4 regions of the Klebsiella planticola genome follow, and region 2 is predicted to be linked to each of the others. Evidence: predicted binding sites of a transcription regulator. Region 2 holds the regulator's gene; each other region holds the start of a gene.
The links. The regulator PurR, encoded in region 2, represses purine synthesis genes. The targets are predictions, from matches to a motif close to CANGCAAACGTTTGCNTG.
Positions count from the first base shown of each region.

Region 1: the regulator PurR is predicted to act here: its motif matches at 3,613-3,630, upstream of purL (phosphoribosylformylglycinamidine synthase).
Region 3: the regulator PurR is predicted to act here: its motif matches at 6,740-6,757, upstream of pyrD (quinone-dependent dihydroorotate dehydrogenase).
Region 4: the regulator PurR is predicted to act here: its motif matches at 6,154-6,171, upstream of purT (formate-dependent phosphoribosylglycinamide formyltransferase).

Region 1 covers NZ_CP026047.1:416,578-424,611, forward strand. Annotated here, with positions in the region: gene purL (phosphoribosylformylglycinamidine synthase) at 1-3,538, opposite strand, end outside; gene mltF (membrane-bound lytic murein transglycosylase MltF) at 3,713-5,326, shown strand; gene tadA (tRNA adenosine(34) deaminase TadA) at 5,323-5,829, opposite strand; gene yfhb (phosphatidylglycerophosphatase C) at 5,889-6,461, opposite strand; gene MC50_RS01925 (MurR/RpiR family transcriptional regulator) at 6,743-7,591, shown strand; gene MC50_RS01930 (YfhL family 4Fe-4S dicluster ferredoxin) at 7,648-7,908, shown strand; gene acpS (holo-ACP synthase) at 7,927-8,034, opposite strand, start outside.
Region 2 covers NZ_CP026047.1:4,797,628-4,805,661, reverse strand. Annotated here, with positions in the region: gene punC (purine nucleoside transporter PunC) at 1-841, opposite strand, end outside; gene punR (DNA-binding transcriptional activator PunR) at 951-1,862, shown strand; gene purR (HTH-type transcriptional repressor PurR) at 1,881-2,906, opposite strand; gene cydH (cytochrome bd-I oxidase subunit CydH) at 3,202-3,291, shown strand; gene MC50_RS23165 (MFS transporter) at 3,455-4,615, shown strand; gene sodB (superoxide dismutase [Fe]) at 4,661-5,242, opposite strand; gene MC50_RS23155 (GNAT family N-acetyltransferase) at 5,541-6,032, shown strand; gene MC50_RS23150 (C40 family peptidase) at 6,072-6,950, opposite strand; gene grxD (monothiol glutaredoxin 4) at 7,288-7,635, shown strand; gene rnt (ribonuclease T) at 7,687-8,034, opposite strand, start outside.
Region 3 covers NZ_CP026047.1:3,620,951-3,628,984, reverse strand. Annotated here, with positions in the region: gene MC50_RS17405 (ABC transporter ATP-binding protein) at 1-1,591, opposite strand, end outside; gene rlmKL (bifunctional 23S rRNA (guanine(2069)-N(7))-methyltransferase RlmK/23S rRNA (guanine(2445)-N(2))-methyltransferase RlmL) at 1,604-3,709, opposite strand; gene MC50_RS17395 (YcbX family protein) at 3,808-4,917, shown strand; gene zapC (cell division protein ZapC) at 4,924-5,466, opposite strand; gene pyrD (quinone-dependent dihydroorotate dehydrogenase) at 5,634-6,644, opposite strand; gene ssuE (NADPH-dependent FMN reductase) at 6,895-7,470, shown strand; gene MC50_RS17375 (sulfonate ABC transporter substrate-binding protein) at 7,463-8,034, shown strand, end outside.
Region 4 covers NZ_CP026047.1:5,233,200-5,241,233, reverse strand. Annotated here, with positions in the region: gene MC50_RS25235 (MurR/RpiR family transcriptional regulator) at 1-364, opposite strand, end outside; gene zwf (glucose-6-phosphate dehydrogenase) at 684-2,159, shown strand; gene edd (phosphogluconate dehydratase) at 2,381-4,192, shown strand; gene MC50_RS25215 (bifunctional 4-hydroxy-2-oxoglutarate aldolase/2-dehydro-3-deoxy-phosphogluconate aldolase) at 4,232-4,873, shown strand; gene purT (formate-dependent phosphoribosylglycinamide formyltransferase) at 4,936-6,114, opposite strand; gene MC50_RS25205 (YebG family protein) at 6,250-6,624, shown strand; gene MC50_RS25200 (tellurite resistance TerB family protein) at 6,722-7,408, shown strand; gene ptrB (oligopeptidase B) at 7,526-8,034, shown strand, end outside.

The DNA of each region.
Region 1 (8,034 bases), 1.1 Mb from region 2:
GAGACGGGCTTTGCGTGACTTCGACCAGGCTGAAGCGCGCTTCAAAACGGTCGGAATAGTTACGCACAAAACGCGGCCACAGGTCGCTTCCCGGGATCAGCTCACGCAGGTTGGACATCATCTGACAACCATTACACACGCCCAGCGCCAGCGTCTGCGGACGGTGGAAGAAGGTGGCAAACTCATCGCGCACCCGCTCGTTAAACAGAATGGATTTCGCCCAGCCTTCGCCCGCCCCCAGCACGTCGCCATAGGAGAAGCCGCCGCAGGCAACCAGCGCCTGGAAATCAGCCAGCCCGGTACGTCCCGCCAGCAGGTCGCTCATGTGCACGTCAATCGCATCAAAGCCCGCGCGGTGGAACGCTGCCGCCATCTCAACGTGGGAGTTAACGCCTTGCTCACGCAGTACCGCCACCTTCGGACGCGCGCCGGTGGCGATGTACGGTGCGGCAATGTCTTCGTTGATATCGAAGGAGAGCTTCACGTTAAGGCCCGGATCGTCCTCGCGACGTTTCGCTTCGTGCTCGCTATCGGCGCACTCCGGATTGTCGCGCAGGCGCTGCATCTGCCAGGTGGTTTCTGCCCACCAGATACGCAGCGTGGTGCGGCTTTCGCTGAACACCGGATGCCCTTCGGCGGTGATGACAAAGCGGTCACCTTCCGTCGCCTGGCCCAGATAGTGGACACAGTCCGCCAGGCCGTGAGAAGCCAGCAGCGCTTCAACCGCTTCGCGATCCGCGGCACGCACCTGGATAACCGCCCCCAGCTCTTCGTTAAACAGCGCCGCCAGACGATCGTCGCCCAACGCGGCGATATCTGCCGTCAGGCCGCAGTGGCCGGTAAAGGCCATCTCAGCCAGGGTGACCAGCAGGCCGCCGTCAGAGCGATCGTGGTAAGCCAGCAGCTTACGATCGGCCACCAGCGCCTGCATCGCATCCCAGAAGCCTTTCAGCTGTGCGACATCGCGCACGTCGGCCGGAACATCGCCCAATTGACGGTAAACCTGCGCCAGCGCGGTGGCACCGAGCGCGTTACGGCCTTTACCTAAATCAATCAGCAGCAGGGCGTTATCTTCCGTGGAGAGCTGTGGCGTCACGGTATGGCGCACATCTTCCACGCGAGCAAAGGCGGAAATCACCAGCGACAGTGGCGAAGTCATCTCGCGCTGCTCGCTGCCTTCCTGCCAGCGGGTTTTCATCGACATCGAGTCTTTACCCACCGGAATGGTCAGTCCCAGAGCCGGACACAGCTCTTCGCCAACCGCTTTTACCGCTTCATACAGACCGGCATCTTCACCCGGGTGACCGGCCGCGGCCATCCAGTTTGCGGAAAGTTTCACGCGATTCAACGCGCCAATTTGCGTTGCCGCGACGTTGGTCAGCGCTTCACCGACGGCCAGGCGAGCGGAGGCGGCAAAGTCCAGCAGCGCAACCGGCGCACGTTCGCCAATAGCCATCGCTTCGCCGTAGTAGCTATCGAGGCTGGCGGTAGTTACCGCGCAGTTCGCTACCGGGATCTGCCAGGGGCCGACCATCTGATCGCGCGCCACCATCCCGGTCACGGTACGGTCGCCGATGGTGACGAGGAAGGTTTTCTCCGCAACCGCCGGCAAATGCAGCACGCGATTCACCGCGTCGGCGAGAGTGATATCCTCGCGATCCAGCGCATCACCTTTCACTTTCAGGGTCTGCACATCGCGGGTCATTTTCGGCGTTTTACCCAGCAGTACATCCAGCGGCAGGTCGATCGGCTGGTCGTTGAAGTGAGCATCGCTCATGTTCAGATGCAGTTCTTCGGTGGCTTCGCCGATTACCGCGTACGGTGCGCGCTCGCGGCGGCACAGCTCGTCAAACAGCGGCAGCTGTTCCGGCGCGACCGCCAGCACATAGCGTTCCTGGGATTCGTTACACCAGATTTCCAGCGGGCTCATTCCCGGCTCATCGCTCAGAATATCGCGCAGCTGGAATTTACCGCCGCGACCGCCGTCGCTGACCAGTTCCGGCATGGCATTAGACAGGCCGCCGGCGCCGACGTCGTGGATAAACAGAATCGGGTTCGCCTCGCCCAGCTGCCAGCAGCGGTCGATCACTTCCTGGCAGCGGCGTTCCATTTCCGGGTTATCGCGCTGTACAGAGGCAAAATCGAGATCCGCGTCGGACTGGCCGGATGCCATCGAAGAGGCTGCCCCGCCGCCCAGGCCGATATTCATCGCCGGGCCGCCGAGGACAATCAGTTTCGCCCCAACGGTAATTTCGCCTTTCTGCACGTGCTCACCGCGGATGTTACCAATACCACCCGCCAGCATGATCGGCTTGTGGTACCCGCGCAGCTCTTCGCCATTGTGGCTGGTCACTTTTTCTTCATAGGTACGGAAATAGCCGTTCAGCGCCGGACGACCGAACTCGTTGTTAAACGCGGCGCCGCCCAGCGGGCCGTCGGTCATGATATCCAGCGCGGTCACAATGCGCTCCGGCTTACCGAAATCTTCTTCCCACGGCTGTTCAAAGCCGGGAATCCGCAGGTTAGAGACCGAGAAACCGACCAGACCGGCTTTCGGTTTCGCGCCGCGACCGGTTGCCCCTTCATCGCGGATTTCACCGCCGGAGCCGGTCGCCGCACCCGGCCAGGGAGAGATGGCCGTCGGGTGGTTGTGCGTTTCCACTTTCATCAGGATATGGGCGTCTTCCTGATGGTAGTCATAGCGGCCTTTTTCGCGATCGGCGAAGAAGCGCCCTACCTGAGAACCTTCCATGACCGCGGCGTTGTCTTTATAGGCGGACAGGACGTAATCAGGGGTCTTTTCGAAGGTGTTTTTGATCATCTTAAACAGCGACTTCGGCTGCTGTTCGCCATCGATGACCCAGTCGGCGTTAAAAATCTTGTGGCGGCAGTGCTCGGAGTTCGCCTGGGCGAACATATACAGTTCGATGTCGTTCGGGTTACGACCAAGCTTGTTAAACGCATCCTGCAGATAATCGATTTCGTCTTCCGCCAGCGCCAGCCCCAGACGGAGGTTGGCGTCAATCAGCGCCTGACGTCCCTGCCCCAACAGATCGACGCTGGTCACCGGCGTCGGTTGATGCTGAGCAAACAGCTTTTCGCCCTCTTCCAGCGCGTCAAAGACGCTTTCCATCATCCGGTCGTGGAGTTCACTCGCGACAGCCGCCCGTTGTTCTTCGCTCAGCGTACTGGCTTCCACATAGTACGCCACGCCGCGTTCAAGACGCACAACCTGCGACAGGCCGCAGTTATGGGCAATATCGGTAGCTTTAGAAGACCAGGGGGAGATGGTGCCAGGGCGGGGGGTGACGAGCAGTAATTTACCGGTTGGGGTATGGCTGTTTAAGTTTGGGCCATACTTGAGCAGTCGTACCAGCCTCTCACGTTCATCACCGCTTAACGGCGCGTTCAGTTCGGCAAAATGAACATACTCTGCATATATTGTGCTAACCGGCAGGTTGGCCGCCTGGAAACGTGCCAGCAGTTTATTAACACGAAATGCCGACAGTGCAGGTGAACCACGCAAAATTTCCATCATAAGTCTCTCGTCTTCGCAGCTTTCAATATGAGCCAGGGGGGAAACGGGCGCCATTATAGTGAATCCTGAGCCTCGACGAAACCGTTTGCGTGGAAATAAAATCATTCCCCTGGTTTATCAATTAATGTGACCTTCCTCGCGAATAAGTTGCCAACTGACGCATTCTTAAGCAAAATGCCGCTCATTCGAGGACTCTCTTTTAACTTTTCCGCTAATAGCCTGCTGAGGAACACAGAGCTGCAGAAGATTAACTCTCTGAAAAAATTAAAGATTAATTATCTGCTCATCGGCATTGTGACCTTATTGCTGGCGGCCGCCCTGTGGCCGTCGATCCCATGGTCAGGAAAGCCGGAGAACCGTGTCGCCGCAATTATGGCGCGCGGTGAGCTGCGCGTCAGCACTATCAATTCGCCGCTCACCTTCGCGACCATCAATAACAAGACCTACGGGCTGGATTACGAGCTGGCGGAACAGTTTGCCGATTACCTCGGCGTCAGGCTGAAGGTGACCGTCCGCCAGAATATCAGTCAGCTGTTTGATGACCTGGATAACGGTCATGCCGATATGTTAGCGGCCGGGCTGGTCTACAACTCAGAACGGGTCAAAAACTATCAGGCCGGACCGGGCTACTATTCGGTGTCGCAGCAGCTGGTCTACCGGGTGGGCAACACGCGCCCACGCAGCCTCGCTAACCTCACGGCAGAACAGCTGGTGATTGCCCCGGGCCATGTCGCCATTAACGACCTGCAGACGCTGAAAGGAAATAAATACCCGGATCTCGGCTGGCGCGTGGATGAAAAGCGCGGGACGACAGCGCTGATGCAGGCGGTTATCGATGGCGAAGTGGATTACACCATCGCAGATTCGGTGGCGATTAGCCTGTTCCAGCGCGTGCATCCGGAACTGGCGGTTGCTCTGGATATCAGCGATGAACAGCCGGTGACCTGGTTTAGCGCCAGGAGCGAGGACAACTCGCTCTCCGCGGCGATGCTGGATTTCTTCAACAACATGAATGAAGACGGCACCCTGGCGCGACTGGAAGAAAAATACCTCGGACACGGCAACGATTTCGATTATGTCGACACCCGGACGTTCCTGCGCGCCGTCGATAATATTCTGCCGGACCTCCAGCCGATGTTTGAAAAATATGCGCGCCAGATCGACTGGCGCCTGCTGGCGGCCATTTCCTGGCAGGAGTCACACTGGGATCCGCAGGCCACTTCGCCCACCGGGGTACGCGGCATGATGATGCTGACCCGCAATACCGCGCAGAGCCTGGGATTAACCGATCGTACCGATGCGGAGCAGAGCCTTAGCGGCGGTATGCGCTACTTGCAGGATATGATGAATAAAATCCCGGACTCGGTCCCCAAAGATGAACGCATCTGGTTTGCGCTGGCGGCTTACAATATGGGGTACGCCCATATTCTGGACGCCATCTCGCTGACCAAAAAACAGAAGGGCAATCCCGACAGCTGGGCGGACGTGAAGCAGCGCCTGCCGCTGCTCAGTCAGAAACCGTATTACAGCCGGCTGAAATATGGCTACGCCCGCGGTCATGAGGCATACGCCTACGTCGAGAACATCCGCAAATACCACATCAGCCTGGTGGGCTACCTGTCGGAGAAAGAGAGGAAGGATGAACAGCGGCTGGCGCTTGCCGGGGACTATCCGGCGGTGATGCCGGATGAACTGGATAAAGAACAGCGGGCGCTCCCCTTTTTCCAGTTTCGCGCGGAATCGTTAGTCGACAACACCAGACTGAAGATTCCCGGATTGGGGCACTAAGCGCCTTCGACCCGACGCGCCTTTTTTAAGGCTTTTTTCTCTTCCCGCCGCCAGCGGAAAAATTCGCTGAGCATGCCTGAGCACGACTCCGCCAGAATCCCCTCACTGATCTCCACCCGATGATTCATCCCCGGATGGTGCAGGACATCCATTAGCGAGCCGGCCGCGCCGGTTTTTGCATCCCGGGCACCAAATACCAGCCGCGAAATCCGGCTATGCACCATCGCCCCCGCGCACATCACACAGGGTTCGAGCGTGACATACAGCGTCGCGTCAATCAGGCGATAGTTTTGCAGTACCAGTCCCCCCTGACGCAGGGCCATAATTTCGGCATGCGCCGTAGGATCGTGACGCCCGATAGGTCGGTTCCACCCCTCGCCGATAACCTGATTGTTGTGCACCAGCACGGCGCCAACCGGCACTTCGCCCTCTTCCCAGGCGCGTTTAGCCAGCGTCAGGGCATGACGCATCCAGTATTCATCGTTCAGTTCATGGTCAGACAAAACGGGCACTCCTGCGGAAAAAGCGGGCCGCATTATACATGGCCGACAGTCATTGCACACTATTCTAACTGGTGGAGATCGCCCTGCGGGGTGACCCGCCAGCGGTGCTGGCAAAAATGAAGCAGCGGATTATCCTGCTCGCTATCGCTATAGCCGCTGTACAGCTGCAGCGGCGCACCGATCTTCTGCTCCAGTTGCACCACCTTTTCATGGCCCAGACAGCGTAGCGACAGCCCCCAGCCTCCGCAGCGACGTTCCATCCGACTGGCGATGATGTTCACCCTGGGCAGCCAGGCGGTATCCCCGTAGACCTGTTCCACCAGCGATTGCGGCGATCCGGTAATCAGCCAGACCTCAGCATCGCGCCGGGTCAGGTAGTCCGACAACCGGGCCTGCACCACCGGAAAGGCCGTCACGCGCTGGCGAAACCAGCGGACAAAATCGGCCTCAAGGCGTTTTAACCGGCGCTCACTGCGCCCGAAGGTCGATGCCCACAGCAGCAGGCTCATTGGCCAGCGCGCCGCCCGGCCGTTTACCGCCAGTCCTGCCAGGATAACCGGCAACAGCGGTACAACCAGCAGCAGATTCAGGGGCTGGTGACGCAAGACGTAGCGTAAGAAGCTGCCGAACATATCCTGTTGATGTAAGGTTCCATCGAGATCAAAAAAAACCACTCGCTGCGTGCTGCTCTTCAAACCGGACCTCTTTTTATCGAATTTTGTCTCTGATACCGCTAGCTTAACAGTCTTGTGCCATGAACAGAGAAAACATCCGCCGACGTTAAGCCTGGGTTGAGGCAGTTACTCTGCCGTGAATAAATCTCAGCGGTAGAATTTTTAATTCGCCGCAATCCTCTTATAATCGAATACAAAATTCTTTCAGCAGAGGGCGAAGGTTGTCCTGAGGAAAACCGATGAACTGTTTAATCCGCATCCGCCAGCGCTACCCGTCGCTGGCAGCAAGCGATAAGAAGCTGGCAGACTTTATTCTGGCTCAGCCGGACCAGACCCGCCACCTCAGTTCGCAACAGCTGGCAGGCGAGGCAGGCGTCAGCCAGTCCAGCGTTGTGAAATTCGCGCAGAAGATGGGGTTTAAGGGTTTCCCGGCGCTGAAGCTGGCATTAAGTGAAGCGCTGGCCAGCGCGCCCGATCCTCAGTCGGTGCCGGTGCATAACCAGATCCGCGGCGACGATCCGCTGCGCCTGGTCGGCGAGAAACTGATTAAGGATAACGTGGCCGCCATGCACGCCTCGCTGGATGTGAACAGCGAGGAGAAGCTGCTGGAAGCCGTGGCGCTGCTGCGTAATGCGCGCCGGGTGATTATTACCGGTATTGGCGCATCCGGCCTGGTGGCGCGTAATTTCAGCTGGAAGCTGATGAAGATCGGCATTAACGCGGTTGCCGAACAGGATATGCATGCCCTGCTCGCCACCGTACAGGCCATGTCGTCAGACGATCTGCTGTTAGCCATCTCCTACTCTGGCGAACGTCGTGAAATCAATATGGCCGCCGGAGAAGCGCTGCGCGTGGGCTGTCGGATCCTGGCGATCACTGGCTTCACCCCCAACGCCCTGCAACAGCAGGCCACGCAGTGCCTGTATACTATCGCCGAAGAACAGGCGACCCGCAGCGCGGCGATCTCCTCCACCAGCGCGCAGATGATGCTCACCGATCTGCTGTTTATGGCGCTGGTTCAACAGGATCTGGAACATGCGCCGGAGCGAATCCGCCACAGCGAAGCGCTGGTGAAAAAACTGGTGTGAGCAGAAAATGGGCGTATAATGCCCGCCCTGTTTGTGTTGTTTCTGAGAATTTCCTGATGGCGCTGTTAATCACCAAAAAATGCATCAACTGCGATATGTGCGAACCGGAATGCCCTAACGAGGCCATTTCGATGGGTGACAGCATTTATGAAATTAACAGCGACCGCTGCACGGAATGCGTGGGCCACTATGAAACGCCCACCTGCCAGAAAGTGTGCCCGATCCCGAATACGATTCTGAAAGACCCGGCACACGTCGAAAATGAAGAACAGCTGTGGGACAAATTCGTGCTAATGCATCACGCGGACAAAATCTGATGCCGCGAGCAGCGGGCGCTAACTCTCCACGATAACCGTCGCACAAGCGTAATGACGCTCATCGGCCAGCGTCACGTGAATGCTTCTGACTCCCAGACGCTCCGCCAGATTCTTCGCCTCGCCCCA
Region 2 (8,034 bases):
CGGCGAAAATCACCAGCAGCCAGGGCAGCAGCTGTTGGCCTTGCCATTTCTGCAGCGCCGCGCGGCATCCATAGCCACCGATTAAAAAGGCGATTGTCTGCGGAACATAGCTAAGACCGATAGCGGTTGGGCTGTAGCCCATCTCATGGAGAATAAACGGCGACCCGGTTAACCAGGCAAAAAAGCTGGCGGAGCAGGCGGCGTAAATCAGCACGTTGCCGCTGTATTCGCGCGAGCGCAGCAGCGTCAGAAAGGTCAGCTTCTCGCGGACGTCACCCTGCGGCCTGACGACCGGCTTCAGGCGCAGGGCGGGCACCATCAGCAGCAGGGCGATGGCAAAAAGGGTGGCAAAAATGGCCTGCCATTCCAGATGGGCAAGCAGCCAGCTGCCGAGCAACGGCGCCAGAGCCGGCGATAAACCCACCAGCGGCATAATGGTGGCGAAAATACGGTTAGTGCGCTGAGCTGGATAATAATCGGTGACCATCGCCTGCCAGGTCACCGCCGCCGCGCAGACGCCGATCGCCTGGATAAAGCGCAGCACCAGCATCAGAGTGGCGTCACGCACCCACAGCATTCCCAGACAGCTGATAGCGAAGATCGCCAGCCCGGTTAGCAGAATCGGTTTACGTCCGTAGCGGTCCGAGAGCGGGCCCCAGAACAGCTGCCCGATGGCGAAGCCGGCGAGGAACAGGCTCAGACTGGCGCTGACCGACGCTGCAGAAGTATTGAGATCTTGCTGGATGGCCGAAAAGGCCGGCAGATACATGTCGGTAGCGAGGAAACCCAGCACGCTGAGTCCCGCCAGCCACACTAAAAATCCTTTCCCGGGTTGTTGCATAACATTCTCTTATAGATGCAGGTATGATGCCGCAGAGTGTAGGGAGTGCATTCTGGCTTGTGAAACGCTAATATTTGCTACATGCGTTCAAAATTTTTGCAGGCAGAATATGTGGTCCGAATACTCACTCGAAGTTGTTGATGCTGTCGCCCGCAACGGCAGCTTTAGCGCCGCGGCGCAGGAGCTGCACCGCGTACCTTCGGCGGTCAGTTATACCGTACGTCAGCTGGAGGAGTGGCTGGCGGTACCGCTTTTTGAACGCCGCCATCGCGATGTCGAATTGACCCCCGCCGGGCTCTGGTTTTTACAGGAAGGACGATCTGTTATCAAAAAAATGCAGATCACCCGCCAACAGTGTCAGCAGATAGCCAACGGCTGGCGTGGTCAGCTGTCGATAGCCGTGGATGACATTGTTAAACCGGCCCGTATGCGCCAGATGATTGTTGATTTTTATCGTCACTTTCCCGATGTCGAGCTGATTGTTTTTCAGGAGGTCTTCAACGGTGTCTGGGACGCGCTGGCCGACGGACGCGTGGAGCTGGCTATCGGGGCAACCCGTTCGATTCCGGTGGGGGGACGCTACGCCTTTCGCGATATGGGGATGTTGAGCTGGCATTGCGTGGTGGCGAGCCATCATCCTCTGGCGCAGATGAGCGGGCCGCTCAGCGATGATGTGTTGCGCAACTGGCCGTCGCTGGTCAGGGAGGACACCTCCCGCTCGCTACCAAAACGCACGACCTGGCTACTGGACAACCAGAAAAGGGTGGTGGTGCCGGACTGGGAATCCTCGGCCACCTGCCTCTCGGCGGGATTGTGCGTAGGGATGGTACCGAGCCATTTTGCTCGCCCGTGGATTGACCGCGGTGAATGGACCGGGCTGGCGCTGGAAAACCCGTTCCCGGACGCCGCGTGCTGCCTGACCTGGCAGCAGAGCGACACGTCACCGGCGCTGTCGTGGCTACTGGATTATCTGGGGGACAGTGAAACGTTAAACCGGGAGTGGCTGCGGGCGCCGGAGTAACCGGCGCCGCACGGGCGATTAGCGACGGTAGTCGACGAACGGGCCGTCTACGACGGAGCGGCGCTCTACCAGCCGCGGGTGAACCTCGATCGACTGTGACTCTTCGCGCTTGTTGACGATACGATCCATCAGCATATTGAAGGCCGCTTCCCCCAGCGAATCTTTCGGCTGGTGGATGGTGGTCAGCGCCGGGCTGAAATAGCGGGCGTTACGCACGTTATCATACCCGATCAGCGAAATGTCCTGCGGCACGCGCAGCCCCATCTCATCCGCAGCGCAGATTGCGCCCATCGCCATGATGTCGCCGCCGCAGAAGACCGCCGTCGGGCGATGCTGCTGGCTGAGGATCTGCTGCATTGCGCGGTAGCCGGATTCAGGCTCGAAGTCTCCCTGCACAATCCAGCTTTCCGGAACGGCGATCTGCGCTTCTTCCATGGCTTTCATAAAGCCCGCCAGGCGCCCGGCGCCGGTGTTACGCTCCAGCGGACCCGGGATCACGCCGATTTCACGATGGCCGCGTTCCACCAGATAGCGACCGGCCATATAACCGCCCTCAAAGGCGTTATCGATGACCGAATCGGTAAAGTCGGCTTTGGATTCACCCCAGTCCATTACCACCATCGGAATATGGCGGTACTCTTCCAGCATGCTGAGCACCGATTCCGGATATTCAGAACACATAACCAGCAGGCCGTCGACGCGCTTTTGCGCCATCATCGACAGATAGGCCTGCTGCTTTTCGAGATCGTTCCACGCATTGCCCAGAATCAGGGTATAGCCTTTCTGGAAACAGCTCTTTTCTACGGCTTCAATAATCTCAGCGAAATAGGCCGCTTCGCTGCTGGTGGCCAGCAGGCCAATCGATTTGGTGTGATTAACCTTCAGGCTGCGAGCCACGGCACTGGGGGAATAGTGCAGCTCTTTGATCGCCGCCCACACGGCGTTGCGGGTTTCTTCCGCCACGAAACGGGTTTTGTTAATTACATGTGACACTGTTGTAGTGGAAACGTTTGCGCGCTTCGCTACATCTTTAATTGTTGCCATTACTTCTCACTCCAGACCTTGACCTGATCGTCTGATTATCGATACGTAAACGTTTGCCTATACACACCCTGAATACAATTTTCAACATTGCATCACGTCGGGAAAACGACACAGAACGACAGGAAGGGGTCAATGGCCGATACGCTTTCAAATTAGCGTGGGATTTTGTCCGATCTTGCGGCAAAGGGGAAGAGCAAAAATGTGCATCACCCTAAAACATGGAAGATTTTTGCGCTATATTGTGCAAAAATGAGCAAGCTCACTTTTCATGTGGGGATAACTGGGGGAAAAATTGATGGATACAGATTTAAAGTTTTCGCTGACGACAACGATTATTGTCCTGGGTCTGATCGTGGCCGCCGGCCTGACCGCGGTGCTGCACTGATTTATCCGGGGGAGAGGGCTCTTTCCCCCGACGTCCCGCCATTATTATCAATTTCGCAAAAATCTTTTGCCATTTCGTTTACTTTTGTTTTTTTGTGATTGATGTCATGCTTTTGACTTCTGATGAGATACCGTCGCCGATGACGGTCTGCTGGAGTCATTGAATGAAAATCAACTTTCCCTTGTTAGCGCTGGCGATAGGCGCGTTTGGTATTGGCACCACGGAGTTTTCCCCGATGGGGCTGCTGCCGGTGATTGCCAAAGGTGTCGACGTGTCAATTCCGGCGGCGGGAATGCTGATCAGCGCGTATGCGATCGGCGTGATGGTCGGTGCGCCGCTGATGACTTTGCTGCTCTCTCATCGCGCGCGCAGAAATGCGCTGATTTTTCTGATGGCGATCTTTACGCTGGGGAACATTCTCTCCTCAATGGCGCCGGATTACACCACGCTGCTGATTTCGCGCATTATCACCAGTCTTAACCACGGCGCTTTCTTCGGCCTCGGGTCGGTGGTGGCGGCGAGCGTGGTGCCGAAACACAAACAGGCCAGCGCGGTGGCGACCATGTTCATGGGCTTGACTATCGCTAATATTGGCGGCGTTCCGGCGGCGACATGGCTTGGCGAGACCATCGGCTGGCGGATGTCGTTCCTCGCGACGGCAGGTCTGGGGCTGGTGGCGATGGTCAGCCTGTGGTTTTCGTTGCCCAAAGGCAGCGCTGGCGAGCGTCCGAACGTAAAACAGGAGCTCTCGGTGCTGGTTCGTCCGCAGGTGCTCTCCGCATTGCTGACCACCGTGCTGGGGGCCGGCGCGATGTTTACCCTCTATACCTATATTTCACCGGTGCTGCACACCATTACGCACGCCTCACCGCTGTTCGTCACCGCCATGCTGGTGTTGATTGGCGTCGGCTTTTCACTGGGTAACTACCTCGGCGGTAAATTCGCCGACCGTTCCGTCTCCGGGACGCTGAAGGGTTTTCTGCTGTTGCTGATGGTTATCATGCTGGCGATTCCGCTGCTGGCGCAGACGCAGCTGGGAGCCGCAATCAGTATGGTGGTCTGGGGGGCGGCGACCTTCGCCGTGGTTCCACCGCTGCAAATGCGGGTGATGCGAGTGGCTCATGAAGCACCGGGACTCTCTTCGTCGGTCAATATCGGAGCGTTTAACCTCGGCAATGCGCTGGGTGCGGCAGCCGGTGGCGCGGTGATTTCTGGCGGACTGGGCTATGCCTTTGTGCCGGTGATGGGGGCGATCATTGCCGGCGTGGCGCTGCTGCTGGTGCTGTTCGGCGGGCGTTCGCAGCCGGAAGAGGCGTTGGTCTGACAGTCGGTATATTCGCAGAAGGGTTGCCCCTTCTGCGTTAGCGTTTTAGGCCGCCAGATTGGCTGCCACAAACTTCCAGTTTACCAGCGCCCAGAAGTGCGCCAGATAGTCAGGACGGGCGTTGCGGTAGTCGATGTAATAGGCATGTTCCCAGACATCCACGGTCAGCAGCGGTTTGGCGTCGCCGGTCAGCGGCGTGCCAGCGTTGCTGGTGGAGACAATGCTCAGGCTGCCATCGCTATTTTTAACCAGCCATGTCCAGCCTGCACCAAAGTTCTTCGCTGCCGCGTCGGTAAACTTCGCTTTGAACTCTGCGAAGCTGCCGAAGGATTGATTGATGGCGGCTGCCAGCTCACCTTCCGGCTCGCCGCCCGCATTCGGCGCGAGGCAGTTCCAGTAGAAAGTATGGTTCCAGACCTGGGCCGCATTGTTAAAGATGCCGCCTTCAGAAGCGCGGACGATCGCTTCTAAAGATTGACCTTCAAACGCGGTGCCTTTGATCAGGTTGTTGAGGTTGGTGACATAGGCCTGGTGATGTTTGCCGTAGTGGTATTCCAGGGTTTCTGCGGAAATGTGCGGCGCCAGGGCGTCTTTTGCATACGGTAATGCAGGTAATTCAAACGACATTGTTACTCTCCTTATAACTTCTTGTTTTCTAGCTCACATTCAAAGGATGTTTTACCATCCAGAACAGCATGTACTGTCCCTCGCCGGGGCGAGTGCAACAGGTTTTTATTGTGATCGGAATGCTAACACTTGCAGAAGGGAGTTAAAAGCCTTGCAATGATAAAGGGTATATTTAACAAACTTACCCGGCTAAGCCTTCGCCGGAGCGCAAGGCATCGCATTTCAACAGGGCAGGTTGATCGCTGTTGCCGTTGAAATATAAAGTGATTAGTGAATATCCATTTTGCAGAGGTCTGTTTTGTCTAACATAGTCTATCGCCAGGCGACTCTGGCCGACGTCGAACGCTGTTTTGAAATTGAAACGACCGCATATGAAGGGGATGAAGCGGCCACCCGTGAAAAGATAGCCACCCGAATCCAGCAGTACCCGGAAGGATTTCTTTGCATGGAACGGCAAGGAGAGGTCATTGGCTTCATTAATTCAGGGTGCGCGTGGGAAGTCGTGATGTCGGATGAAGCCTTCAAGGAGCTGGTCGGCCACGATCCTCGCGCGCCGAATGTCGTGATTATGTCTGTCGTCGTTGATCCTGAACACCAGGGAAAAGGGTATTCGACTGCTCTGATGGAGCGCTTTATCCGGCAGATGGCACAGGCGCAAAAGAGCGCCATTCACCTGATGTGCAAAGACCGACACGTGGCCCTGTATGAGAGATTTGGTTTTCGCTACGAGCGGCCTTCCGCCTCGGATCATGGCGGCATGTCCTGGCATGAGATGAGCCTGACATTATAGTGAGGAGAGTTGACCTGCCGCAGGCGCGGCAGGTCAGGCTCAGCGAATGGTTTTGGGGGTCATCACCCGGCGTGCGCCGACATAGTGGCGAATCCAGTAATCTTCGCTTAATGAGGTGATCTGGATGTCGCGGCCGGTACGCGGCGACTGGATAAACTTGCCGTTGCCAACGTAAACGCCGACGTGATCGGCGGTGCCGCGCCCACGGGTGCGGAAGAAGACCAGATCGCCGCTCTGCAGCTCGCCGCGATCGACCGGACGGGCATCGCGCAGATGATACATCTCATTGGCGGTGCGCGGAATGCGGATTTTTACCAGATCCTTATAGGCGTAGTAGACCAGCCCACTGCAGTCGAAACCGGTACGCGGCGAAGTTCCGCCCCAGCGATACGGTTTGCCAATCTGATCCATTAACTTCGACATAGCGGTGCTTTGCGCTCTCTGCACGCGGGCTTTATGCGCATCCGCCAGGGTCAGCGGCGGTTCTTCCGCGATTGTTTTGCAGCGTTTTTTGTAACCTTTACGCACGACGCATTTACTCTGCACGCTGGCCATGGCCGGGGCCGGTTCAGCGGCTGGCGCGATCGATTTCGCACACTGCTTTTTATACCCTTTACGCAAAACGCATTTTTTGGTGCCGGCGGCCTGACGGTTCAATGCCGTCTGGCTGGATGCGGTGGTGCGAGTGGGGTGTCGGGTGCGGGTGGCCGTTGAGGCTTTCTTGCTGGTGGTTTTGGTTGTGGACTTCGTTTTCTGACTGCTGGCTTTTTTCTTACGTTCGGTAGTGCCTTTCGCCGCATGCGCTTTTGGCGTGGCGGAGGTGTGCGTATGCCCTGAAGCATGCGCCAGTGGTGTAAATGAGATAGATGTAAACAGTAATGCACAGAGCGAAATCGCGATTTTGTTTAGCCGCGCCACTGAGCAATCCCCTGATTAATGACAGATATGTACCCATACCTGACGGTGAATGACAAAACCCAACGATTCTAAAGCATAAAAACCCGGAAAGTTAATACTCTTTTGTATCTAAAGTGTCGTTTGATTAACAATTGCAAAAAATTATCTCAGACATTAACCACCTTGTACGCGAAATGTACAGCGATACTGCTTTTACGCGGCCAAAATGATATTTTTAAGGCAACTTCTGACCACAGAAGATAAAATATAATGAGTGAAAAAAATGTTATTATCTGTCCTGCGTTCAGGACGCTACAATGACAAATTACTGCCGTATAGAAGTTAAGGAAGCATGACAATGAGCACGACTGTAGAAAAAATCCAACGTCAAATCGCTGAAAACCCGATCCTGCTGTACATGAAAGGGTCTCCGAAACTGCCAAGCTGCGGTTTTTCCGCTCAGGCTGTGCAGGCGCTGTCTGCATGCGGCGAGCGTTTTGCCTACGTTGACATCCTGCAGAACCCGGATATCCGCGCGGAACTGCCGAAATATGCGAACTGGCCGACCTTCCCGCAGCTGTGGGTTGATGGCGAGCTGGTTGGCGGTTGCGACATCGTGATTGAAATGTATCAGCGCGGCGAACTGCAGCAGCTGATCAAAGAAACGGCGGCAAAGTACAAGACCGACGAGCCGAAAGCTGAATAAGTCTGCCGCCAGTAAAAAAGCGACTTCCTGCGAAGTCGCTTTTTTTGTCTCTTACTCTTGTCCGGCAAGCGGTAATGGCCAGCCGCCAAGACGTTTCCAGCGGTTGACGATTTCGCAAAACAGCTGCGCCGTCTGCTCGGTATCATACAGCGCAGAGTGCGCCTTGCTGCCATCAAACGCCATTCCGGCGGCCAGGCAGGCTTTGGACAGCACCGTCTGGCCGAGCGCCAGTCCACTCAGCGCCGCGGTATCAAACGTCACGAACGGATGAAACGGATTACGTTTGAGTCCGGCGCGTTCGGCGGCGGCCATCGTAAAGGTGAGATCGAACGTCGCGTTGTGCGCCACCATGATGGCACGATTACAATCGTTATCCTTAATTCCCTTGCGGACCATTTT
Region 3 (8,034 bases), 1.2 Mb from region 2:
CTTGCTGACCGCGGGCGTCGTGATAGCCGCCGACGTATTGCCCGATGCGCCCTTCCCCTTCGAAGATCCAGCACTCGGTAACGGTATTATCGACGAATTGACGGTCGTGGCTGACCAGCATCACGGTACCCTGATAACCGTCGACCAGCTCTTCCAGCAGCTCGAGGGTCTCGACATCCAGATCGTTTGTCGGTTCATCGAGGATCAGCAGGTTGCTCGGCTTCAGGAACAGACGCGCCAGCAGCAGGCGGTTACGCTCACCGCCGGACAGCGCGCGCACCGGTGTCATCGCGCGTTTCGGATGGAACATGAAGTCCTGCAGGTAGCCCAGAACGTGACGCGGCTTGCCGTTGACCATCACTTCCTGCTTGCCTTCCGCAAGGTTGTCCATCACCGTTTTATCCGGGTCAAGCTCCGCGCGGTGCTGGTCGAAGTAGGCCACTTCCAGCTTGGTCCCGACGTGAATACGCCCGCTATCCGCCTTCAGCTGACCAAGCATCAATTTCAGCAGCGTGGTTTTCCCACAGCCGTTTGGACCAATCAGAGCGATTTTGTCACCGCGCTGGATCTGGGCGCTGAAATCTTTAATCAGGACCTTGCCATCAACCTGGTAGTTGACGTTCTCCATTTCGAAGACAATCTTACCCGAGCGAGCAGCCTCTTCGACCTGCATCTTCGCGCTGCCCATCACTTCACGGCGCTCGCCACGTTCGCGGCGCATGGCTTTCAGTGCCCGCACGCGCCCTTCGTTACGGGTACGACGCGCTTTGATCCCCTGACGGATCCACACCTCTTCCTGCGCCAGTTTACGATCGAATTCCGCATTCTGGAGCTCTTCGACGCGCAGCGCTTCTTCTTTATCCAGCAGATACTGATCGTAGTTCCCCGGGTAGGTCACCAGCTTGCCGCGATCGAGATCGACAATCCGCGTCGCCATGTTGCGAATAAAGGAACGGTCGTGCGAGATGAAAATAATGGTCCCTTTGAAGGTCTTGAGGAAACCTTCCAGCCAGTCAATGGTTTCAATATCCAGGTGGTTGGTCGGTTCATCGAGCAGCAGCACGCGCGGCCCGCTGACCAGGGCACGGCCGAGAGCCGCTTTACGCAGCCAGCCGCCGGAAAGCGAGGAGAGCTCGGCGTTGGGATCGAGATTAAGCTGCTCCAGCACTTCGTTAATACGGCTATCGAGCTGCCACAGCCCTAAATTATCCAGTTGCTCCTGCAGACGCGCCAGTTCATTCAGGTTCTTGTCGCTCGGGTCGGTCATTACCAACTGCGAAACATCGTGATAGCCTTTGAGGTAGGCCGCCTGCTCGGCGATACCTTCCGCAACGAAATCATAGACGGTTCCGGTCACATTGCGCGGCGGATCCTGCTGCAGTCGCGCGACCACCAGATCCTGCTCATAAATAATGCGCCCGTCATCCAGCCCCTGCTCCCGGTTAAGGATTTTCATCAGGGTGGATTTGCCCGCGCCGTTACGCCCGACCAGACAGACGCGCTCGTTATCTTCGATATGCAACTCGGCATTATCCAGCAGCGGAGAGTCGCTGAAGGAGAGCCAGGCACCATGCATACTAATTAATGACATTCTTTATTCCTTTCAGGCTGCAGTAATCAGCCAGCAGTTGTGGATCTGACGGTTACGGGCGAAATCCTGAGACAGCGTTTTTTGGGTAATTTCTTGCGCTTTCAGCCCCAGTTGCGCCAGCCCGTCATGATCCATACGGAAACCGCGTTTGTTATTCGAGAACATAATCGTGCCGCCTTTGCGCAGCAGACGTTTGAGATCGGTCATCAGACGCAGATGGTCGCGCTGCACGTCGAAGGCATCTTCCATGCGTTTTGAGTTAGAGAACGTCGGCGGATCGATAAAGATCAGATCGAACTGTTCATCGCTCTCGCGCAGCCAGCCCAGCACGTCAGCCTGCATCAGACGATGCGCGCGTCCGGTTAAGCCGTTGAGGCGCAGGTTACGTTCGGCCCATTCGAGATAAGTACGCGACATATCGACGGTGGTCGTCGAACGCGCCCCGCCAAGGCCGGCATGAACGCTGGCGCTGCCGGTGTAGGCGAAGAGGTTGAGGAAGTCCTTGCCTTTACTCATCTGGCCCAGCATGCGACGCGCAATACGGTGGTCAAGGAACAGACCGGTATCCAGATAGTCGGTCAGGTTGACCCACAGACGCGCGTTATACTCCTGAACCTCGAGGAAATCGCCCTTCTCGGCCATTTTCTGATACTGGTTTTTCCCTTTCTGCCGCTCGCGGGTTTTCAACACCAGCTTATTCGGCGCAATGCCAAGCACGGAGATCGTTGCCGCGATAATATCGAACAGACGCTGACGCGCTTTATGCGCATCAACCGTCTTCGGCGGCGCATACTCCTGTACCACAACCCACTCGCCGTAGCGGTCGATCGCGACGTTATACTCCGGCAAATCGGCATCATACAGGCGGTAACACTCAATCCCTTCCTGACGCGCCCATTTCTCGTATTTCTTCAGATTTTTGCGCAGACGGTTAGCGAAATCTTCCGCCAGGGAGACCGCGCCGCTGCCGTCGTTTTCCGCCAGATGGTAGTTCTTCTGTACGCAGTCCAGCGGGCCATTCTTGGCTTTAAACTGCTTGTCTGCGCGCAATTGCAGGCAGCTCAGAAGCTCCGGCGAAGCGCTGAACAGCGACAGGTTCCAGCCGCCAAACTGGGTTTTCATCGTCCGCCCAAGCAGGCTATGCAGGGCAATCAGCGCCGGCTCGCTTTCAAGACGTTCGCCGTACGGCGGGTTGCTGATAACGGTTCCGTACGGGCCTTTTGGCAGCGGATTGCTGAGTTGGGCGACATCTTTCGCTTCAAATGCGATCAGTTCGCCGACGCCCGCGCGACGGGCGTTGCTGCGCGCGCGTTCAATGACGCGGGCATCGACGTCAGAACCATAGAAACGCGACTCATAGGCCGCCAGCCCTTTACGTGCTCGGGTCTGCGCTTCGGCCTTCACCTCTTTCCAGACCGCGTCATCATGCTGCAGCCAGCCGTTGAAGCCCCAGTGACCGCGATGCAGGCCCGGCGCACGATCGGTCGCCAGCATGGCGGCTTCAATCAGCAGCGTACCGGAACCGCACATTGGATCGAGCAGCGGCGTCCCCGGAACCCAGCCAGAGCGCATGACGATCGCCGAAGCGAGCGTCTCTTTGATCGGCGCCATGCCGGTGCCGTCGCGGTAGCCGCGCAGATGCAGACCTTCGCCGCTAAGATCGAGTGAAATGTGCGCCGTTTCTTTATTCAGCCAGACATTAATCCGCAGATCGGGGTTTTCACGATCGACGTTGGGTCGCGGCAGATTTTTACGCGTGAAGCTATCGACGATCGCATCTTTAACCTTTAACGCCCCGTACTGACTGTTGCGAATCTCATCGTTCAGCCCGCTAAAATGGACGGCGAAGGTGGCGTCAGGGGTGAAAATCTCCGTCCACGGAATGGCCTGCACACCGAGGTACAGATCCAGGTCGCTATACACGCTACACTGGCCCAGCGGCAGCATGATGCGCGAAGCCAGTCGGCTCCACATCAGGCTTTGATACAGCAGGCGCGTATCTCCCTGAAAATGGACCCCGCCCTGGACTACCTGGCAGTCCACCGCGCCAAGTGCTTCCAGTTCAGTTTTTAACAGCTCTTCAAGGCCACGAGCCGTACTGGCAAACAGAGAATTCATATCGTCACTTTTACTAAAAGAAAATTGTTGCGCATTATAGCCAATATGCGCCTCATGTCATAAAGTTAAAGGCTTATTTTTAAGCCCAGAGGCAGCGCATGCTAACGCTATCGCGACTTTTTATTCATCCCGTCAAATCCATGCGTGGAATTGGTCTGACGCACGCGTTTGCCGATATCAGCGGCCTGGCCTTCGATCGCGCCTTTATGGTGACGGAAACCGATGGCACCTTTATTACCGCCCGCCAGTTTCCGCAGATGGTGAAGTTTACGCCATCTCCGCTGTACGACGGTATTCATCTGACGGCGGTAGACGGCAGCAGCGCGGTGGTGCGCTTCAGCGATTTTTCGGCGCAGGAGGAGCCTACCGAGGTATGGGGGAATCACTTCACCGCGCTGATCGCTCCACCATCGGTCAACCAGTGGCTCAGCGGTTTCTTTAACCGCGATGTTCAGCTCCGCTGGTTAGGACCCCGCCTCACCCGGCGGGTGAAGCGCCACGATGCCGTCCCACTCACCTTCGCCGATGGTTTCCCCTATCTGCTGGCTAACGAAGCCTCACTGCGCGATCTGCAAAAACGCTGTCCGGCCAGCGTGCGAATGGAACAGTTTCGCCCTAACCTGGTGGTGACCGGTGCGGCGGCCTGGGAAGAGGATACCTGGAAAGTGATTCGCATCGGTGACGTGGTTTTTGACGTAGCAAAACCCTGCAGCCGCTGCGTGCTGACTACCGTCAGTCCGGAACGGGGGCAAAAGCATCCTTCCGGTGAACCGCTGGCCACGCTGCAGCGGTTCCGCACCGCGCTGGATAGCGGCGATGTCGATTTTGGACAAAACCTGATTGCCCGCAACAGCGGCGTAGTGCGCGTGGGCGATGAAGTGGAAGTGCTGACTCGCGGCCCGGCAAAAGCCTATGGCGCAGGCGAGAGCGACGATACGCCCGCGGTTGTCGCACAGCCGGATGCCGTCATTGAAATTGAATGGCAGGGGCAGCGGTTTAGCGGCAATAATCAGCAGGTATTGCTGGAGCAGCTGGAGCAAAAAGGCATTCGAATCCCCTACTCTTGTCGGGCGGGGATTTGCGGCAGCTGCCGCATCAGACTGGAAGAAGGCGAGGTCAGCCCGTTGAAGAAAAACGCGGTCGCTGACGATGGCACGATTCTGTGCTGTAGCTGTATACCGAAAACGGCCTTACGGCTGGCGCCTTAGCGCGCTTTAAACCGCCTGACCCAGGCTGTAGCTGGTCATACCCTGTGCCGGTTGCAGCCTGTCGTTCATGATTTTAATCACATCCCCCAGCTGCATGACTCGCCCGGCGACCGTCACGCCCGGCTGAGCCAACAGACAGAGCGCGGCATTTTCACCCGGCTCAACCACCAGCAGATTAACCTGCTGTCCGCTATCGCTGAGCCAGGCGCTGGCGGCATCGCCGGTGGCAGGCTGCCAGGAGACTTCATGTGTTGTGAAGTGCCAGCTCTTTGGCATCTGCGGTTTCAGGAAGCGAATGGCGACCAGCGCATTGAGAACTAATTCCGCGCGCTGCTCTTTCGATAACTCGATATCGCGACATTTTTCTTCAAAAGAGAAATACAGTGCGGCATCGTCGACACAGAATCCGGAAGGTGAGAAGGCATCGGGCGTCAACATCCGACGCGCAAACCGCGAACGGAACAACATACCATTGGCCAAATCGAGCATCATACGATCGTGCTCTTCATCGTAATACCAACGCCAGTTATCGTCAGGTTTAATTCGCATCGTTCCCCCGTCCTCTTTCCCGTGCATCTCTTATGCAATAGCATCCTGCAACAGAATAATTTCCAAAATTAAGAAAAGACTAAAATGTCTAAATAAGCAACAATGAAGGAATATAAAACAACCAGGGCCGGAAATAAAGCCCTGGGGGGGATCAGAGGAGGAAAAGATTAGATATGGGTAACAATTTCTTTAATCAGCGGAGGGCCTTTAAAAATAAATCCGGAATAAATCTGGACAAGGCTTGCACCGGCGGCGATTTTTTCCCGTGCGGCGATCACCGAGTCAATCCCTCCGACTCCGATAATCGGCAAACGACCGTTTAATTCTGTCGCCAGCATACGGATAATTTCCGTACTCTTTAATTGTAATGGACGACCGCTGAGGCCACCGGTTTCATCACAGAATTTCATTCCCTGGACCAGCGAACGATCGAGAGTAGTATTGGTGGCAATGACCCCATCAATATTATGACGAACTAAACTATCGGCCACCTGGATCAATTCCTCAAGAGAAAGATCCGGGGCGATCTTCACAGCGACTGGGACATATTTCTGATGCTTTTGCTGCAGCTCAAGCTGCTTATTTTTAATACCAGAGAGTAAATCATCCAGGGCATCGCCGTATTGTAAGGTACGCAGCCCTGGGGTATTCGGTGAAGAGATATTAATGGCGATATAGCCGGCATACGGATAGACTTTTTCCATACAAATCAGATAATCATCTTTACCCTGCTCAACCGGCGTATCTTTATTCTTACCGATATTAATACCGAGAATACCGTCAAAATGCGCCTTTTTAACGTTCTCAACCAGGTTATCAACGCCGTGGTTATTAAAGCCCATGCGGTTGATCAAACCTTCGGCATCCACCAGACGGAAGATCCTCGGCTTATCGTTCCCCGGCTGCGGACGCGGCGTTACGGTACCAATTTCAATGGAGCCAAAACCCATGGCGCCGAGCGCATCAATGCACTCGCCGTTCTTGTCCAGCCCAGCGGCCAGACCCAGCGGATTTTTAAACGTGAGACCCATGCAGGTGACCGGTTTGGACGGCACCTTCTGACGGACCAGCATTTCCAGCGGCGTACCTGATACGCGACGTAATTGTTGAAAAGTAACTTCATGAGCGCGCTCAGGATCGAGCTGAAAAAGGGCTTTACGAACGAAGGGGTAGTACATGAACTCTCCTGGATTCCCGGTGTGCAAACCGGGGGCGTATTATGTTCGATTGACGCCTGAAAGGGAATTGACCTACGACAAAAAATCTCGCATCCAACGCAAACGTTTACTTTTCGCCCCCGCGTTATGCAATTTCTGACAAAACAAGGGTGGAAAAATCATTTAGGGAAATAAATCGGCTCTGTCACACTGCCAGAAAATGTTATCAATTATAGATAAATGCAAACATTTGGTTATAAGGAGAGAGAAGATGCGTGTCATTACACTTGCGGGCAGTCCGCGTTACCCTTCCCGTTCCAGCGCGCTTCTGGAATATGCCAGAGAGACGCTCTCCGCGGCAGATGTTGAAGTCTGCCACTGGCATTTGCAAAATTTTGCTCCGGAAGACCTGCTGTATGCCCGCTTCGATAACCCGGCATTACATACGCTGAATGAACAGCTGGCAGGCGCCGATGGGCTTATCATCGCTACCCCGGTCTATAAGGCCTCTTTTTCCGGCGCGCTGAAGACGCTGCTCGACCTGCTCCCGGAACGGGCGCTGGAGGGGAAAATCGTCCTGCCGCTGGCCACCGGCGGCACGATCGCCCACATGCTGGCGGTGGATTATGCGCTGAAACCGGTGCTCAACGCCCTGAAAGCGCAGGAGATTCTGCACGGAGTATTCGCCGACGATAGCCAGGTCACCGACTATCAACATAAGCCGCAGTTTACGCCTAATCTGCAGGGACGCCTCGACCTGGCGCTGGAGACCTTCTGGCAGGCGCTGCACCGCCCGACCAGCCGCGCTCCCGCGCTCAAGACCCTCCGCGGGGTGGAACATGCCTAACCTTTTCAGGACCCTCGCGCTGAGCGGGTTGCTGACGCTATCGGCCCTGAGCCATGCGGCACAATCCGCGCCGGACGCGCTGCGCATCGGCTACCAAAAAGGCAGCGTCAGTATGGTGCTGGCCAAAAGCCATCAACTGCTGGAAAAACGCTACCCGAACAGCAAAATCACCTGGGTAGAATTTCCCGCCGGTCCCCAGATGCTTGAAGCGCTAAACGTCGGCAGCATCGATCTGGGCAGTACCGGCGATATCCCACCGATTTTCGCCCAGGCCGCCGGTGCCGATCTGGTTTACGTCGGCGCGGAACCCCCGAAGCCAAAAGCGGAAGTGATTCTGGTCGCGGAAAACAGCCCGATCAAAACCGTCGCTGAACTGAAGGGCCGTAAGGTCGCGTTTCAGAAAGGCTCCAGCTCCCACAACCTGCTGCTAAGGGCATTACAGCAGGCAGGACTAAAATTCAGCGATATTCAGCCCGTTTATCTTGCCCCCGCGGACGCCCGCGCGGCGTTTCAACAGGGCAATGTTGATGCATGGGCTATCTGGGATCCCTACTATTCAGCCGC
Region 4 (8,034 bases), 440 kb from region 2:
GGACCTGATCTAAACTGGCCATGGCTGACTCGAAAATTTTTCCCGTATAGGACTCTACGCTGTCGTCTTCATCGACATTGCGGTTAACATAGAGAGTACCGTGTGCCAGGCTTTGTGCCAGGTGAAGTTTAAAATCGGGAAAGCCGCGGGTTTCCAGGCTCCGACAAAAACGGTTAACGGTCGGTTCACTGACGCCAGCTTCCAGCGCCAGGGCCGCAATGCTTGAATGAATCGCCTGAGCTGGCGTAGCAAGAATGACTTCCGCCACTTTGCGTTCGGATTTGCTAAGGTGTTCCAGCCGGGACTGGATTTTTTCCAGCATATTCATGGGTAACGGAGCGCTCATCAGTGGAAGCGATTTCATTAATGGATGAAATCATCAGGCGTTTTAGCAAGAATATACCCCTCCGTTACGCTAAGCGGGGAGGAATGACGTTAAAAAATGTTGTTTTTTTTCATTACATGATCAGAGTCGTATTTTATTAACTTAAAACCGGTCGAAAGAACGAACAGGTTTAGCCGCTTGCCCAAATAGTCGCCGAAACTTTTCTCCGCGTGCGGTTTAGCGCCGGGAATGGCGGCCTGAGGGTTTCGGGAAGTTCGTAAACACAGTACAGTGCAGTGTAAGAAAATTACAAATATAGCCTGGCATAAGCACCAGACTATCAACTGAGGAGAATGACATGGCGGTAACGCAAACGGCCCAGGCATGCGATCTGGTCATTTTCGGCGCGAAGGGTGACCTGGCGCGGCGTAAATTGTTGCCTTCCCTGTATCAGCTCGAAAAAGCTGGCCAGATCAACCCTGAGACCCGGATTATCGGGGTCGGACGTGCTGACTGGGATAAAGATGCTTACACCAGGGTCGTACGTGAAGCGCTTGAAACCTTCATGAAGGAAAAGATTGATGAAGGTTTGTGGGACACCCTGAGCGGACGTCTGGATTTTTGTAACCTCGATGTGAACGATACCAAAGCGTTTTCCCGTCTGGGCAAAATGCTGGATCAGGAAAACCGCGTCACCATCAACTACTTTGCCATGCCGCCAAGCACTTTTGGCGCCATTTGCAAAGGCCTCGGCCAGGCGAAACTGAACGCCAAACCTGCGCGCGTGGTGATGGAAAAACCGCTGGGCACCTCTCTGGATACCTCCCGCGAGATCAACGATCAGGTCGGCGAATTCTTCGAAGAATGCCAGGTTTACCGTATCGACCATTACCTCGGCAAAGAAACGGTGCTCAACCTGCTGGCGCTGCGCTTTGCGAACTCCCTGTTTGTCAATAACTGGGACTGCCGCACGATCGACCACGTTGAAATCACCGTCGCGGAAGAAGTGGGTATCGAAGGCCGCTGGGGTTACTTCGATCAGGCCGGGCAAATGCGCGACATGATCCAGAACCATCTGCTGCAGATCCTGTGCATGATCGCGATGTCGCCGCCGTCAGACCTCAGTGCCGACAGCATTCGTGACGAAAAAGTCAAAGTGCTGAAGTCGCTGCGCCGTATCGACCGCTCCAACGTACGTGAGAAAACGGTCCGCGGCCAGTACACCGCCGGCTTCGCCCAGGGTAAAAAAGTCCCGGGCTACCTCGAAGAAGAGGGGGCGAACAAATCCAGCAATACCGAGACCTTTGTGGCTATCCGCGTCGATATCGATAACTGGCGCTGGGCCGGCGTGCCGTTCTACCTGCGTACCGGTAAACGCCTGCCGACCAAATGTTCTGAAGTGGTGGTTTATTTTAAAACCCCGGAGCTGAACCTGTTTAAAGAGAACTGGCAGGAGCTGCCGCAGAACAAGCTGACGATTCGCCTGCAGCCGGATGAGGGCGTGGATATTCAGGTCCTCAACAAAGTGCCGGGTCTTGACCACAAACACAATCTGCAGATAACCAAGCTGGATCTGAGCTATTCGGAGACCTTCAACCAGACTCACCTGGCGGATGCCTATGAACGTCTGCTGCTGGAAACCATGCGTGGTATCCAGGCGCTGTTCGTGCGTCGCGATGAAGTCGAAGAGGCGTGGAAGTGGGTTGACTCCATTACTGAAGCCTGGGCTGCCGATCGCGATGCGCCGAAGCCCTATCAGGCAGGTACCTGGGGGCCGGTCGCCTCTGTGGCGATGATCACCCGCGACGGTCGTTCCTGGAACGAATTTGAATAGTTTGCGCGTTATCCGGAGGAGTTATTTTACCGGTAACATGATCTGACGCAGCAAGTCGCATAATTTTTGCTCTTTTAAGCCCCGGGAGGATTCACCCCCGGGGCTTTTTTTATTACACTGCGGATAGATATTTTGCCGCTGAGCTGCAGTGTTGGTGCCTTTCACCTTCTAAGAGGTTGCTAAAATGCTGTGGCCGGACAGATAAAAATTCAGGAGCCTTTATGAATTCGACAATGTTACGGGTAACAAATCGCATTATCGAACGGTCGCGCGATACCCGCACCGCCTACCTCGCACGGATTAACCAGGCGAAGACGGATACCGTCCATCGCGCGCAGCTGGCGTGCGGTAATCTCGCCCACGGCTTTGCTGCCTGTCAGTCGGACGATAAAGCCTCGCTGAAAAGCATGTTGCGTAACAATATCGCCATCATCACTTCTTACAACGACATGCTGTCCGCCCACCAGCCCTATGAGTATTACCCGGATATCATCCGCAAAGCGCTGCATTCGGTGAATGCGGTAGGCCAGGTCGCGGGAGGCGTACCGGCGATGTGCGACGGCGTCACCCAAGGGCAGGACGGGATGGAACTCTCCCTTCTGAGCCGCGAAGTGATTGCAATGTCGGCCGCGATCGGCCTGTCGCATAATATGTTCGACGGCGCGCTGTATCTGGGCGTATGTGACAAAATTGTCCCCGGACTGACGATGGCCGCGCTCTCCTTTGGCCACCTGCCGTCAGTATTCGTGCCGTCTGGCCCGATGGCCAGCGGCCTGCCAAATAAAGAAAAAGTACGCATCCGCCAGCTGTATGCCGAGGGTAAAGTCGATCGTATGGCGCTGCTGGAGTCTGAAGCGGCCTCCTACCACGCCCCGGGTACCTGCACATTTTACGGCACGGCGAACACCAACCAGATGGTGGTGGAATTTATGGGCATGCAGCTCCCGGGCTCGTCGTTTGTGCATCCGGATGCCGAATTGCGCCAGGCGCTGACCGCCGCCGCCGCACGCCAGGTAACGCGCATGACCGGTAACGGTAATGAATGGATGCCGCTGGGCAAAATGTTTGATGAGAAAGTGGTGGTGAACGGGATCGTTGCGCTGCTGGCAACCGGCGGTTCGACCAACCATACGATGCACCTGGTCGCAATGGCTCGCGCGGCGGGCATTATCATTAACTGGGATGATTTCTCCGATCTCTCCGATGTTGTGCCGCTGCTGGCGCGCCTTTACCCGAACGGTCCGGCGGATATTAACCACTTCCAGGCCGCGGGCGGCGTACCGGTGCTGGTTCGTGAGCTGCTGAAAGGCGGTCTGCTGCACGAAGATGTCAACACCGTAGCCGGTTTTGGTCTCTCCCGTTACACCATGGAACCGTGGCTGAATAACGGCGAGCTGGACTGGCGCGAAGGGGCGACGGCGCCATTAGACGATCAGGTTATTGCGACTTTCGACAAGCCATTCTCTCGCCATGGCGGGACGAAAGTGCTGAGCGGCAACCTCGGGCGTGCGGTGATGAAAACCTCGGCCGTACCGGTTGAGAACCAGATCATTGAAGCCCCGGCGGTGGTGTTTGAAAGCCAGCACGACGTTTTGCCTGCTTTCGAAGCCGGAATGCTGGACAAGGATTGCGTGGTGGTTGTTCGCCATCAGGGGCCAAAAGCGAACGGCATGCCAGAATTACATAAACTTATGCCGCCACTTGGTGTATTATTGGACCGCCGTTTCAAAATTGCGCTGGTTACCGATGGTCGACTCTCTGGCGCATCTGGCAAGGTCCCGTCAGCAATCCACGTTACGCCTGAAGCGTACGATGGTGGGCTGCTGGCAAAAGTACGTGATGGCGATATTATCCGCGTCAACGGGCAGACGGGCGAACTGACGCTGCTGGTGGATGACGCTGAGCTGGCTGCACGCCAGCCGCATGTTCCTGACCTCAGCGGTTCGCGCGTCGGGAGCGGCCGGGAAATGTTCGCAGCGCTGCGTGAAAAACTCTCCGGAGCCGAACAGGGCGCAACCTGCATCACTTTTTAAGACGATACAATTTGTAGATCTGGCGAGAGAGAAACTCTAATGAAAAACTGGAAAACAACTGCAGAAGCAATCCTCACCAACGGCCCGGTTGTCCCGGTGATCGTGGTGAAAAAGCTGGAACACGCTGTGCCGATGGCCAAAGCGCTGGTTGCCGGCGGCGTACGCGTACTGGAAGTCACGCTGCGTACCGCATGCGCGCTGGATGCGATCCGCGCGATTGCGCAAGAAGTGCCGGAGGCGATTGTCGGCGCAGGTACCGTAACAAACGTTGAGCAGCTGAAAGCCGTCACCGAGGCTGGCGCGCAGTTCGCTATCAGCCCGGGTCTGACCGAGTCCCTGCTGAAAGCGGCGACTGAAGAAGGGACCATCCCGCTGATCCCGGGGATTAGCACCGTCTCCGAACTGATGCTGGGCATGCAGTATGGCCTGAAAGAGTTCAAATTCTTCCCGGCGGAAGCTAACGGTGGTGTAAAAGCGCTGCAGGCGATTGGCGGTCCGTTCGCGCATATCCGTTTCTGCCCGACTGGCGGCATCTCACCGGCGAACTACCGCGACTACCTGGCACTGAACAGCGTGCTGTGCATCGGCGGTTCCTGGCTGGTTCCGGCGGATGCGCTGGAAGCGGGCGATTACGACCGTATTACCAAAATTGCTCGCGAAGCGGTTGAAGGCGCGAAGTAATTTTCACGCCCTGATAAATGGCGAAATCCAGACCCGGTAGCGTTGACGCGACCGGGTTTTTTTTATCCCTGAACCTGCACCGCTGACGCGGCGGCTTTCGCGCGAGCCACCGCCTCATCGACGCTATCGGCGACGGCCAGCGTGACGCCCAGTCGACGAGAACCGTCAATCTCCGGCTTACCGAACAGGCGTAGCTGCAGTCCCGCCCCTACCGCGCCCTGGAGATTGCTAAAGGTGACGTTCTGGCTGGTGAGCTGCGGCAGAATGACCGCGGAGGCCGCCGGGCCATACTGACGAATCGCGCCAACCGGCAGACCGAGGAAGGCGCGAACGTGCAGCGCAAATTCCGAGAGGTCCTGGGAAATCAGCGTCACCATCCCGGTGTCATGCGGGCGAGGGGAGACTTCACTGAAAATCACCTCATCACCGCAGACGAACAGCTCCACGCCAAACAGACCGTAGCCGCCAAGCGCCAGCACGACTTTGCTGGCAATCTCCTGGGCGCGGGCCAACGCCAGCTCGCTCATCTGCTGCGGCTGCCAGGATTCGCGGTAATCGCCATCCTCCTGGCGATGGCCGACCGGCGCACAGAAATGGACGCCATCGACCGCGCTGACGGTAAGCAGGGTAATTTCAAAATCGAAATTCACCACCCCCTCGACGATAACCCGACCGGCTCCCGCGCGGCCTCCTTGTTGCGCGTAGCGCCAGGCCTCGGCCAGCTGGTCAGAGTGACGAATAAAGCTCTGGCCTTTACCAGAAGAGCTCATGACCGGCTTCACAATGCAGGGAAGGCCAATCTCCGCGACGGCTTCGCGAAAGGCCGCTTCGCTGTCGGCAAAGCGGTATGCCGAGGTGGGAAGCTGCAGCTCCTCTGCGGCCAGGCGGCGAATACCTTCGCGATTCATGGTCAGTTTCGCCGCGCGAGCGGTGGGGACGACTTTCTGCCCGGCCTGCTCCAGCTCCACCAGCATATCCGTGGCGATGGCTTCAATTTCCGGCACGATAAAGTCGGGTTTTTCTTCCGCAATCAGCGCGCGCAGCGTTTCACCGTGCAGCATGTTGATGACGTGCGAACGATGCGCCACTTGCATCGCCGGCGCGTCGGGGTAGCGGTCGACCGCGATGGTCTCAATACCCAGCCGTTGGCACTCAATGGCGACTTCTTTACCCAGTTCGCCGGAACCTAACAACATCACCCGCGTCGCTGCCGGACGCAGCGCTGTGCCTAATAACGTCATGACTCTTTTCCACAGTAAAAAAACATGCGCCGCATTATAAACGAAAACGTTTGCGTCTGTCTTTACGGCTGTTGGTTGAGTCCCGGGTGAAAATTTGCTATACTGTATAAAAATACAGTATAAAGAGGCTGCACAATGGCGGTTGAAATTAAATATGTGGTGATCCGCGAAGGTGAGGAAAAGATGTCGTTTACCAGCAAAAAAGAGGCCGATGCTTACGACAAAATGCTCGATCTTGCCGAGGTCCTCAACGACTGGCTGGTCGAGTGCCCGCTGACGCTGGATGAAACCCAGCGCGATGAAATGGCAATGTGGCTGGCGGAACGTAAAGAGACATTGCACCACATCCTGAGATCAGGAAAACTCCCGGAAGCGGAAGACGGTACGAACGGCCAGGCTTCTCAGGACGAGAGCTCCGCGGCTGAAACCTCAGAGGCCGCCGCGGAGGGAGCGAGCGAACAACCCGCGGCAACCGCGCCTGTAAAATCGCGCAAGGTGAAGGCCGCCTGAGTCCGGCCGAATTTGCGCATCTTTAGCTGCTCATAACATTTCCTGACATCTCGTCGTTTAGGCTGATGACATCGCTTAATAAGCAACGAGGGAAATCATGGCTAACTGGCTTAATCAACTCCAGTCCCTGCTGGGCCAGCAGGGACCATCTTCCTCATCAGGCGAGCGGTCTGATGGTAAAAGCTTCCTTCTGCCCGGGGCGCTGGGCGGCCTGGCGGGGCTGCTGGTGGCTAGTAAATCATCGCGTAAGCTGCTGGCTAAATATGGCACCAGCGCACTGCTGGTTGGCGGCGGCGCGGTGGCGGGAAGCGTGCTGTGGAACAAGTACCAGCAAAAAATGCGGGAAAATTCCCCTGCGCAATCTGTCGCTTCTCCTGTACAACCCGCCGGGGCGTCAACCTCGCCAGCCTCCGGGCTCGATGCCCGCAGTGAACGGCTCATTCTGGCGCTGGTGTTTGCCGCGAAAAGCGACGGGCACATTGATGACAGCGAGCGGGCAAACATTGATGAGCAGCTGCGCGCGGCTGGTATTGCCGTGCAGGGGCGCGTTCTTATCGATCGCGCTCTGGCCCAGCCTCTCGATCCGCAGCGTCTGGCGCAGGGCCTCACCAGCGAGCAAGAGGCGCTGGAGATCTATTACATCAGCTGTGCGGCGATCGATATCGACCATTTTATGGAGCGTAGCTATCTCAACGCTCTGGGTGAGGCTTTAGGCCTTCCGCCGGAAGTGCGTGCCGACATCGAACAGGATATCCAGGCACAAAAACAGGCGCTTTCTACCTAAATCCGCAGGTTTTGCTTGCAACGTGGGCCACTTTTGCCACCCTTATACACACGCCATCCTTCAAGCCGCTTCTTGAATGATTTTGTGTATGAAATACAGGATGCAGAAGACCAAAAGATGCCACCAAAAGCAAAACGAATTCCCCACGCCATGACCCTTCATGGCGATACCCGTATCGATAATTACTTCTGGCTGCGCGACGACGAGCGTTCGCGGCCGGAAGTACTTGATTATCTTCGCGAGGAAAATGAGTACGGACAGCAGGTCATGGCGACCCAACGTAGCCTGCAGGAGCGGGTGCTAAAAGAGATTATTGACCGTATCCCGCCGCGCGAAGTCTCCGCGCCCTACAGCAAAAATGGCTACCGCTATCGTCAGGTGTATGAGCCGGGCTGTGAATACGCTATTTATCAGCGTCAGTCGGTGCTGAAAGAGGAGTGGGATGAATGGGAAGTGCTGCTCGATAGCAACCAGCGCGCGGCGCAGAGCGAATTCTATACTCTCGGTGGGCTGGGCATTTCGCCGGATAACACGATAATGGCGCTGGCGGAGGATTATCTCTCCCGTCGGCAGTATGGCCTGCGCTTGTGCAATCTGCAAAATGGCGAATGGTATCCTGAAGTGCT